DNA from 2 places in the Rhizobium gallicum bv. gallicum R602sp genome. Region 2 is predicted to be linked to the other one. Evidence: riboswitches for the same ligand, from Rfam matches in the RefSeq annotation. Region 2 holds a riboswitch; the other holds the start of a gene.
The links. A riboswitch is a leader RNA that binds a small molecule or an ion and turns the genes downstream of it on or off. The one in region 2 is predicted to bind cobalamin.

Region 1: another riboswitch for cobalamin. It lies ahead of cobU (bifunctional adenosylcobinamide kinase/adenosylcobinamide-phosphate guanylyltransferase); the one in region 2 lies ahead of RGR602_RS38760 (ABC transporter substrate-binding protein).

Annotation. Positions count from the first base shown of each region.
Region 1 covers NZ_CP006877.1:2,244,679-2,250,390, reverse strand. Annotated here, with positions in the region: gene RGR602_RS11230 (chloride channel protein) at 1-912, opposite strand, end outside; cobalamin riboswitch at 1,077-1,472, shown strand; gene cobU (bifunctional adenosylcobinamide kinase/adenosylcobinamide-phosphate guanylyltransferase) at 1,755-2,279, shown strand; gene cobW (cobalamin biosynthesis protein CobW) at 2,284-3,333, shown strand; gene cobN (cobaltochelatase subunit CobN) at 3,343-5,712, shown strand, end outside.
Region 2 covers NZ_CP006880.1:781-6,492, forward strand. Annotated here, with positions in the region: gene RGR602_RS23400 (ABC transporter ATP-binding protein) at 1-751, opposite strand, end outside; gene RGR602_RS23405 (FecCD family ABC transporter permease) at 748-1,725, opposite strand; gene RGR602_RS38760 (ABC transporter substrate-binding protein) at 1,785-2,825, opposite strand; cobalamin riboswitch at 3,079-3,312, opposite strand; gene RGR602_RS23415 (metallochaperone AztD) at 3,352-4,566, opposite strand; gene RGR602_RS23420 (ATP-binding protein) at 4,912-5,712, opposite strand, start outside.

The sequences.
Region 1 (5,712 bases), on a different replicon from region 2:
CACCTGCGGCGTAATCATCGCCAGAAGGCCGACGACGATGCCGCCGAGCGCCGGGCGAAGCGGCGTCGGAACCGAACTTTTGCGCGCCAGCTCCTCGATGAAGGCTACGCCCTGCATGATCAGGATGCCGACGCCGGCGCAGAAGGCGCCAAGCAACAGGGCAGGGATATAATCAGCCGGAACCACCGTGCCGAAGGCACCGACATCGATCATGAAATCGCTTCCCGCCAGCAGGCGCGCGACGAGCGTCGAGACGAGCGCGGAAACGACGACCGGCGTCAGCGACACGATCGTGTAGGTGCCGATGATCAGCTCGAATGCATAGAAGGCGCCCGTCAATGGTGCGTTGAAGGCCGCGGCGATCGCACCGGCGGCGCCGCAGCCGACAAGGACGCGCAGATCTGCACGGCGGAGCTGCAGCTTCAGTCCGAGCTTGGAGGCGATACCCGCCGCGAGCTGGACATAGCCGGCCTCGAGGCCGACGGAGGCGCCGAAGCCGTTTGAAACCAGATTCTGGACGGCGACGATGATGCTATCCGTCAGCGACAGCCGTCCGCCATGCAAAGCGTTCGCTTCGATGGGATCGACCATGGGCTTCTTGCGGGTTCGCGCGAGAATGAAAAACAGAAGGCCGAGCAGCATCCCGCCGCAGACGGGCGCCATCAGAAGCAGGAATTTGTCGTTTGTCTGCGATGAACTCAGCCGTTCGATGTCGCTGATGCCGAAGATCAAGCGATGCAGCTCGCGTGAGAGGAGGCTCATGCCGGTGACAGCCAGGCCCGACGTCACGCCGACGGCGATCCCGGCGAAGACCATGCCCATTTCACTGCGGCGGGCAAGCGCACGAAGCCGCCCGGCGTCGAGCAGGCGGTAGAGCCGGTAGAGGCGCGGGAAATTCAATTTCGTGAGCATATGCAAAGAACTAGGTGGCGGCCAACAGCGTCAAGGGCAATAGGGGCGCTTGCTCCCGAAATGTGGCGAAAGCCCGGCGCGAAATGCACCGCGAATTGGAAGCGGTTCGTCGCCGGTCTCGTTTGGGTGCTCGCAATTGACTTCGGAGGGCGGCTTGCCTAACGATGAATATTCTTACGGATGGTTTCGGGACGGCAGATGCCGTTCCGGATGAAAAGGGAATGTGAAGGGACGGACCCAAGCCGGGCGTCTTCATCACAGCCGACCCCGCGACTGTAGAGCGGTCAGGGTCTTCCGTCCGGCGTTCAGGCCAGTTCACGGCTCCTTTCGCATGTTGCGGATGAGGTGAAGTGGCTGGGGCGCCGGAAAAGCCACTGGAAATGCATTGTGATCAGCCGGGGCAGGACGCCTCTATTTCTACGAATCGTCCGCCTTTTCACGAGAATGCAGCCGGGAAGGCGAGGAAGATCCACTGGTGCGATCAGGGGCGACCTTAGATGGGTCGCCCCGGTCGGCCGACACCCGCGAGCCAGGAGACCTGCCATGCGTGCCGGGCGAAGAGCCCATTCTGGGGCATTGTTCCCCGCTGCCAGCACGGAGGTTGTCATGGCTGAACGATGGAATTCCATGCCGCATTTTGTGGCGTCTTTGCGGGACACCGCACTTTCGACTTCCCGTATTCCTGTCCTCGGGTCTAACCCGAGGATTGTCACAAGGAACCGGCCACGGCGCGTCCGCGCCGTGAATGAAACAACCATCTCCAGGGTGTCTTCCGCGCCCAAGAATGAGGGTTGGCTGCGCCATGCGTCGGTAGCGCCGTTTCTTACGCCGCAGGACTCCAGATGACTCATCCCACATGCGGCACTGCCTTCGTCCTCGGCGGCGCGCGTTCCGGCAAATCCCGTTTTGCTGAGCAGCTTGTTGCCGATAGCGGCCTTGAGCGCCACTACGTCGCGACGGGCCGGGCCTGGGACGAGGAGATGCGTCAGCGGATCGAGAGCCACAAAACCGATCGCGGCCCACAATGGACGACGCATGAGGAGCCGCTGGAGCTCGTCGCCCGTCTTTCCATTATCGACCGCGGGGGCCGGGCGATCCTCGTCGATTGTCTGACGCTCTGGGTCACCAATCTGATCATGGAGGAGCGCGATATGGCAGCGGAATTCGCAGCACTTGCGGCTTGGTTGCCGAAGGCAAGAGCGCGGCTCGTCATCGTTTCCAATGAAGTCGGCCTAGGCATCGTGCCGGAAAACCGCATGGCCCGGGATTTCCGCGACCATGCCGGACGGCTGCACCAGATGATAGCGGCGGAAGCCGCGGACGTGTATTTCATCGCGGCCGGATTGCCGCTGAAAATGAAGGGTTGAACCTATGAGCCAGCAGAAGATCCCCGCAACCGTCATCACCGGATTCCTCGGCGCCGGCAAGACGACGATGATCCGCAACCTGCTTTCCAACACAGGCGGCAAGAAGATCGCGCTGATCATCAACGAGTTCGGCGATCTCGGCGTCGATGGCGACGTATTGAAGGGCTGCGGCGCGGAAAACTGCACTGAGGACGATATCATCGAATTGACCAATGGCTGCATCTGCTGCACCGTTGCCGACGATTTCATTCCAACGATGACGAAGCTTCTCGAGCGCGCCCAGCGTCCGGATCACATCGTCATCGAAACTTCCGGCCTCGCCCTGCCGCAGCCGCTCGTTGCCGCCTTCAACTGGCCGGATATCCGCAGCGAAGTGACCGTCGATGGTGTCATCACCGTCGTCGACAGTGCGGCCGTCGCGGCCGGCCGTTTTGCCGACGATCACGATGCGGTGGATGCGCGCCGGGCAGACGACGCCTCGCTCGATCATGAAAGCCCGATCGAAGAACTCTTCGAGGACCAACTGACCTGCGCCGACCTCATCGTGCTCAACAAGACCGATCTCCTTGACGGCAAAGGGCTCAGCCGCGTGCGCCACGAAGTAGCCTCCCGCATCGCCCGCAAGCCGGCGATGATCGAGGCGAGGAACGGCGAGGTTCCGGCAAGCGTGCTGCTTGGCCTCGGCATCGGGACCGAAGAGGACATCGGCAACCGCAAGTCTCATCACGAGCTGGAGCATGAGGACGGCACGCCGCACGATCACGACGAGTTCGACAGCTTCGTGGTCGACCTTGGCCCGATCGACGATCCGGCAGGCTTCGCCGAGAAGCTTAAAGGCGTGATTGCCGAGCACGATGTTCTGCGCCTGAAGGGCTTTGCCGATGTCGCGGGCAAGCAGATGCGGTTGCAGGTCCAGGCCGTTGGCAGCCGTATCGACCAGTATTTCGACCGCGCCTGGGCGCCGGGCGAAGCGCGCGGCACACGGCTTGTGGTGATCGGATTGCACGAGATGGATCAGAACACCGTCCGCAAGGCCATCCAGGCACTCGTCTAAGGCTCGGCCATGCATCTGCTTCTTGCCCAGAGAGGAACGATCAGCGACGGCGACGAGGCGGTCGACCTCGGCCAATCGCCCGCCGATATCCTGTTCCTGTCTGCGGCCGATACCGAGCTTGCGGCGATCGCTGCGGCTCACGCGCAAGCCGGAAGACCTTTCACGCTCCGGCTCGCCAGCCTGATGAGCCTCAAGCACCCAATGTCCGTCGATGCCTATATCGAGCGCACGGCGAGGTGCGCAAAACTGATCATCGTCCGGGCGCTCGGGGGCGCGAGCTATTTCCACTACGCGCTGGAGGCGCTGCACGCCTGCGCGGCGCGGCATGGTGCCATGATTGCGGTCCTGCCTGGGGATTCGAAGCCGGATGCGGGATTGACGCCATTTTCGAACGTGTCGCTCAACGATCTCAACGCGCTCTGGTCTTATCTGATCGAAGGCGGCGACGGGAATTCGCGAAGCTTTCTCGATTACGCGACGGCGATGCTCTCCGGCGATGAGAAGCCGGGCGCGGCTGCGCCGCTGATGAAGGCGGGTATCTGGTGGCCAGGTCGAGGTGTGATTGACGTTGAGGAGTGGAAAGTTCTTTCCGCGTCCGCTATCCCAAACGCGAAGGAAGAGGCCGGATTCAAACCCACCGTCGCCATCAGCTTCTACCGAGCGCTCGTGCAAAGCGGCGAAACGGCCCCCGTCGAAGCGCTCATCGAAGCGCTGGCGGCGGAAGGCCTGCGCCCTCTGCCGATCTTCGCCTATAGCCTCAAGGATCCGCTATCGGCCGCCATTCTCGAGCGTATCTTTGCAGAAGCGCCGCCCGATGTGGTGATCAACACCACCGGTTTTGCCGTGTCTGCGCCCGGCGCCGATCGCGCGCCGAGCGTGCTTGAAACAAACGGCGCCGTCGTTCTCCAGGCGATTTTCTCCGCCACATCCAAGCAGGCGTGGGTCTCGTCATCGCAAGGCCTTTCCGCTCGCGATCTCGGCATGAACGTCGCGCTGCCGGAGGTCGATGGCCGCGTGCTGGCGCGGGCCGTTTCGTTCAAGTCTGCCGCCCGTTACGACGCGGCCGTCGAGGCCAATATCGTCGCCAGCGAGCCGGATATCGATCGCATGCGCTATACGGCGAAACTCGCCGCCAACTGGGCGCGCCTCCGAAACAGGCAGCTAGCGGGACGGCGCATCGCGCTGGTGATTGCAAACTACCCAAACCGTGACGGACGCCTCGGCAACGGCGTCGGCCTCGATACGCCAGCCAGCACGATCGAGGTGCTGAAGGCGATGCAGGATGCGGGTTACGCCATTTCCGGTTTCCCGGCCGATGGCGATGCGCTGATGCGGCACCTCGCCGAGGGGCCGACCAATTCCGGACACGATGGCAAGGTGATCCGCGAGACGCTTTCCTTGAATGGCTACAGAGCGTTCTTCGCATCTCTTCCGAAAAAGATTCAAGACGAGATTGCCGCCCGCTGGGGGGATCCGGCGTCCGATCCCTATTTCACGGACGGCAGTTTTGCCCTGCCTTTCACCCGCTTCGGAAATCTCCTCATCGGTATCCAGCCTGCACGCGGCTACAACATCGATCCGAAAGAAAGCTACCATTCACCGGACCTCGTGCCGCCGCATGGCTATCTCGCCTTCTATGCCTTCCTCCGCGAGGAATTCGGCGCCGATGCCGTGATCCATATGGGCAAGCACGGCAATCTGGAATGGCTGCCGGGCAAGGCGCTGGCGCTGTCTTCGGAATGTTATCCGGAAGCGATCCTCGGCCCGCTGCCAAATCTTTATCCTTTCATCGTCAACGATCCGGGCGAAGGCACGCAGGCCAAGCGGCGCACCAGCGCCGTCATCATCGATCACCTCACGCCGCCGTTGACGCGGGCCGAGAGCTATGGGCCGCTGAAGGACCTGGAAGCTCTGGTCGACGAATATTACGAGGCCTCCGGCGGCGACCCGCGGCGCATTCGGCTGCTCGCCAAGCAGATCCTTGATCTCGTCGCCGATATTGGTCTCGACCGGGATGCGGGGATCGCCAAAGGCGAGAGCGGGGACGAGGCGCTGAAGAAGCTCGACGCCTATCTTTGCGATCTGAAGGAAATGCAGATTCGCGATGGCCTGCATGTGTTCGGTGTTGCGCCGCAGGGCCGGTTACTGACTGATCTTACGGTGGCACTGGCCCGCGTTCCGCGCAATCTGGGCGAGCGAGGCGATGCCAGCCTGCACCGTGCGATTGCGGCAGATGCGTTTTTTGAGTTCCCTCTTCTCCTGCGCGAAGAGACGATCTCTGCCAGGACAGATGAGGGGGTAAGCGACAAAAGGAGCGAACGAGCAGGCGCCAGCCAGGCCGAACGTTCCGCCCCTTGCGTCTCGTCCGATCCTTCGGGC
Region 2 (5,712 bases):
ATTGGATGTAATGCCTGCCGTGAACCGCCGACTTTTCGATGTGAGCCCGAACTCCGAATACATCTAGAACGAGCTCTTCGGTCAGAACCGCTTCGGGCGGCCCGGCAGCAACCACGCGGCCGCCATGCAGGATGGCCAGGCTATCGCAGAACATTGCCGCCAGATTGAGATCATGCAATGCGATGACGCTGGTGATCGGAAGCGTCGTGACGAGGTCAAGCAGCTCCAACTGATGCTGGATGTCGAGATGATTGGTCGGTTCATCAAGCAGCAGTTCGGTGGGCGTTTGCGCAAGGGCGCGGGCGATGTGCGTGCGCTGACGCTCCCCACCTGACAGCGTGCGCCAAAGCTGTAAGGCCTTGGCCGCCATGCCGACCTGTTCGAGAGCCGCATTGACGGCGTCCTCGTCCGTCCTGTCCCAGGGCGAGAGCGCGCCTCGATGCGGTGTTCGCCCGAGGCGGACAACATCCTTTACCGAAATGTCCGCATCGGTTGTCGCCTGCTGTTCGACCAGTGCGATACGCTGGGCAATCTCGCGACGCGCCATTGTGCTGATATTGCTCTCGCCCAGTCTGATGACGCCGCTCTTGACCTGTCGCAGCCGGCAGATGAGACGCAGCAGGCTCGACTTGCCAGAGCCATTGGGTCCGAGCAGACCAAGCGTCTTGCCCGGCGCAACATCAAGGCTGACGCCATCGATGATCATTGTGCTGCCGGCGCACCAGGCAACATTGCGCATCGATATGCTCATACCGGCCTCCTTGCCTTGTAGAGGATGAGGGCAAAGACAGGCGCGCCGAAAAGTGCCGTGACCACGCCAATTGGAAGCACCTGCTGCGGGATGATCGTGCGCGAGACGATATCGGCAAGTACCATGAAGATCGCCCCGATCAACGCAGTTGCCGGCAGTAACCGCTCGTGAGCCGGACCCACCAGAAAGCGCGCCGCATGCGGAATGACAAGACCAACGAAGCCGATCGAACCGACGATGCTGACGACGGCAGCGGTCATCACGGCCGTCAGACCAAGAAGGGTAAGACGCACGCGCCGTACCGGTACGCCGAGCGCTGCGGCAGAGTCCGTACCGAAGGCAAAGGCATCCAGCACACGTGCGTGAAGCATGCAGATCACAAAGCCGCCGCCGGCAATGGGGGTAACGAGCAAAACATCCGTCCAGCGCACGCCGCTGAGGCTCCCGAGCAACCAAAACATGATACCCCTTGCCTGCTCGGCATTGGCCGAGGTCGTGACGATATAGGAGGTCAACGCATTGAAGAGCTGCGAACCGGCAACGCCTGCCAGGAGGATCCGGTCGGCGCCGCCGCCTGCGCCTGCGGCCAAAAGCGAGACGAGACCGAAGGCTGCCACCGCGCCGAAAAAAGCGCCGGTAGAAAGCGTCAGCACACCGGACCCGATGCCGAGGATCATGATGGCGACCGCGCCGGTCGAGGCGCCCGCCGAAATGCCAAGCACATAAGGTTCGGCAAGCGGATTGCGAAGCAGGGCCTGCAGCATGGCGCCCGTCATCGCAAGAGCCGCGCCGGAACTTGCAGAGACCAGGGCGCGGCTCAGTCGATAGTCCCAGATGATACCCTCATGGATCGGCTTGATTGCGAAGGAGGTGCCGAACATTCGGTTGGCAATAGCTTCCGCAATCGTCCGCAGCGGTATGACGATTTCGCCGATCGATACGGCGAGGCCTATTGCCAAGGTCAGTCCAGCCATTGAAAGTAGGGACAAGCCGGCAAAGCCGCCCCATCCGTTGCGTTGCCCGGCGTCTTTGCTCACTTCGCCAGCCCAAACTGCCGTATGGCTACTGCAAGCGTCTCGATGCCGTCGACAAGGCGGATCGATGGGCTCATTGCCTGCGAGTCCATGACGACCACCTGCTTCTTTTCCACAGCGCTGATCCTGCTTGCCACAGGATCGCTGTTCAAAAAGGTAAGCTTGATGGCCGGATCGTCGGCAGCGTAGCGGCGACGATCCATCCCGGCGATGACGATGATTGCAGGATTGAGGCCGGCGACCGTTTCCCAGCCGACCAACGGCCATTCCTCGTTCGTGGCAATCACGTTCTTTGCCCCAAGGGCTCGCATGATATAGGCGGGCGCGCCGTTGCGGCCGGCCATGAAGGCTTCCCCGTCGACTTCCTTGCTGGAGAACCAGAATACGACCGGGATATCCTTTACCCTTGTCTCGGCAACGGATGCGATCGCCTTATCCTCACGCTCCTTCAGCCTTGCGACCAATGCCTCGCCGCGGTCCTGAACGTTAAAGATCGCGGCAAGTTCGGCGATCTCCTGATAGATGACCTCGGTCTTCAGCATTTCCTTGCGCACACCATCACCACCCGTCGTATTGTCCTTGGCGGCGCAATCGGCCGGAGCGACATAGGTGTTGATGCCAAGCTTCGAAAACTGATCGTAGGTTCCAACCGAGCCACTCGGGCCGACATGCCACTCGAACTCGGCAGCAACCAGGTCGGGGCCGGTTCCGACCACCGCCTCGAAGCTCGGATCATTGTCGGCGAGCCGCTTGATCTTGCTGTTTTCCGCATCGAATTGTTTGAGCACTGGGCTGAACCAGACCGCCGTGCCCGTGATGCGATCCGCAAGGCCGAGCGACAGCAGGATTTCCGTCATCGCCTGGCCGATCGAAACCACCTTGCCCGGCGCCCTATCGAAGGTGATGGATCGGCCGCAATTGGCAATTGTCAGGGGGTAGGTGGTCGATGCGGCAAAAGCAGGTGCAGAAATCGCAAAGGTTGCCAATACCGCGAAGGCAAGGCGCAGAATGAACGGCCGACGTTTTGGATCGGATGACATGGAAACACTCACAGGGAGTTGAGGATGCGTCGGCGCGGCGGCCTGATCGCTCCGATTTTGATGGAAAACGCTTAGGGTGGTCACCGGCCATACGGGCGGGCGCGCCGCCCGGCACGACTGGCTTTTTACCTGCAGCGGCTATGGTTTATTGAAAAGGGCGATCCGTTCCGCCTCACGCGGAAGGGGTCTGCGCCGATTAGGGGCGTCAAAAGAAATCATCTCGTCTCCTGTTCCGGGCAACCCCGCCCGTTCAATTGATCTCTCTTTGACGGCAGGTCTCCTGGCTCGCGGATATGCACCGGACCATCTGCCTTCCCATGAGAACGAGCTCACAGTGGCATGGCGCGTGGCGCCACGAGGATGATCGGCAATCCGCTTACAGTTGCGGGGGCAGCCACGGTCTTGGTCCCTTTTGGGTCTTCCGCACCGTGTTCCCTATTAATCCTCTCGGAGTCTACGTCGGGGAACCGTCGCGCCCAGTTATGCCGAGCGCAACAGTCACGTCAAGCCGTAGATACAAGGGCGATCAATGGACAGCGCCTGATCCCCCGACGGCGACGATGCCGAAAGGCAGTCCCTGAACCGGGATGGTCCGAACCTCTTTCATGGTCTCAATATCGATCATCCGCACAACGCTATGGCGAGGATCGGTTATGGCGATCTGATCGCCTGCAACTGCGAGCCGGGGGCGCGGATCGCGCCAGTGACCATCCTTGCTGTAAGGCTCGGTGACCCTTGCCGACGTCGTGATTTGACCGCTTAGAACGTCGACAAGATGCAATTGCCCGTCTTCGGTCAGTACATAGGCATTCTTGACCCGCGTAGGATCGAGCGCGAAATCGATCCGGCGGGTCGGCAGATCGACCAAGCGATACGGTTCGGTGCCGTCTGGGTCGATCAGGGCAATCTTGTCCTCGCCGTAGTTGCCCAGGAAAAATTGCATCACCTTACTGCCGAGCAAGGTCGTCACTTTTCCCTTCGGCAGCCTGTCGCCATATTCCAGCATTTTAAGTTGCACGGTCTGCTCCTTGCCAGGACGCGCAATCAGGACGCCTTCCTCGCAACCGAAGGCACCGAGCTTTGCCGAGAAGGCTTCTCCGTGCAGCGCCGTGCAGGGTGTGACATCGCCGACCTGTCTTCCGTTTGTGTTTAGAACACGTAGGCCCAGACGTGGCGGCAGCTCATCCGGTTTGGTTTCCGTTTTGGTATCGGGAACCGAGACCAGCATATTCTGCCCCATGGGCACGGCGACACCATGGTGCGGTGCCGTCGCATCTATGAGCTTTTCGGATGCTGCGCCTTCCAGAAGATCTTCTTCGGAAACGAGCTTGGCTTTGCCTTCCCGATCGTAAAACAACACCACGTCGTCGCCGTGCACGACGGCGTGGACCGGCCGCTGCCCGTCGAGAGTGGCTTGCAGCAGCAAAGGTGCGGATGTTTCCAGATCGCGATGCTCGCCATGGTCGGAAAGCGTCACGCCGGTTTTGATCACCTGGACGGTATTGGCTTCTGATTGGACGGCAAAAACTGTTTGGCCGGAATGACTGGCGGCCAGCGCCGCATAACCCTTCAGCTCAAACTCACCGATCTGCTCACCGGTCTTGACATCGAATGAACGAGCGATGGGTGCCGTGTGGTCGGCGATGAACAGGCGCCATGTCTGCTTTTCCTCTTCAGCGGAGGCCGGGTTCACCGAGAGGCTTGCTGCAAAGGCCCCGGCGATCGTCAATCTAGGTAACATCGGAAATCCCTTCTTGATATGTAATAACATTACCATCTCTAGCGAAGTTTCAGAAACATGTCCAGGCCGTCGGGACCGAAGGCGATGCAGCGCTTGAATGCCGCTTCGAATCACATTCGCCGAGCTCCCGCGCCTTGCTGAACGTCGTGCCGGGCAGCAGGCTGGGCTTCCGCATCCGGGTGCCGATGAGAGGCTCGTATGACCGCCGAAGCGCGGCACCCGACGCCTTTTGACTGTTTCATACCTGCCCCGCTGAACGAGCAAGCAAAAACAACGTGTTGATACGATTGACAAGTTCGCCAGACGTGTCGACGAACTGAAATAGCGACAGTATCCGCGCGAATATTATTCCCGACCGCCTGCGAGTTGTTCGCCAAGCTGGCGCAAAGGGAGCACCTCGATATCATTGCCAAGAGGATACGCTTCGCTGCCTGGGTACACCACGATGCGGCGATCCGGCTCCAGATCGAGGCAGGCGTGGTGGAAGCCCCGCTCTACCTTTGGCGTGAGACTTCTCTTGATCTCGATCGCCCAGCGGCGGTCACGGGGCAACGTGACAACGAGATCGATCTCGGCGCCGGCCGAGGTGCGATAGAAATTGGCTTGGGCACCCTCTGGCATAACTGCATGAAGGGTCTCGATCACGAAGCCTTCCCAACTCGCTCCGGCCACGGGGTGGCCCAGGACATCATCAAGCGTGGTCAAACCAAGCAGACTGTGGAGCAGGCCGGAATCGCGAACATAGACGCGCGGCGATTTCACCAGGCGCTTGCCGGCATTGCTGTGCCAGGGCTCGAGCCGACGCACCAGAAGCAGATCGACCATGAGGTCGAGATAGGAAGCGACTGTCTTGCCGTCGACACCGAGTGCGCGGGCGAACTCCGCCGCATTGAGTAGGCCTGATTGGTGATGGGCGAGCATCGTCCAGAAGCGGCGTAGCGTTTCGGCTGGGATCCTCGGCCCCAGAAGAGGGATGTCGCGCTCGAGATAGGTCCGGATGAAATCGATGCGCCAGCGTTGGCTGACGGTGTCGTTCGCCGCCAGAAGGCTGTCGGGAAACCCTCCTCTAACCCAAAGCTTGTTGAGTTCGCCGGCTTCGACCTCGAGGCCGTCGATCGGTGCGAGTTCCAGATAGGCGATCCGACC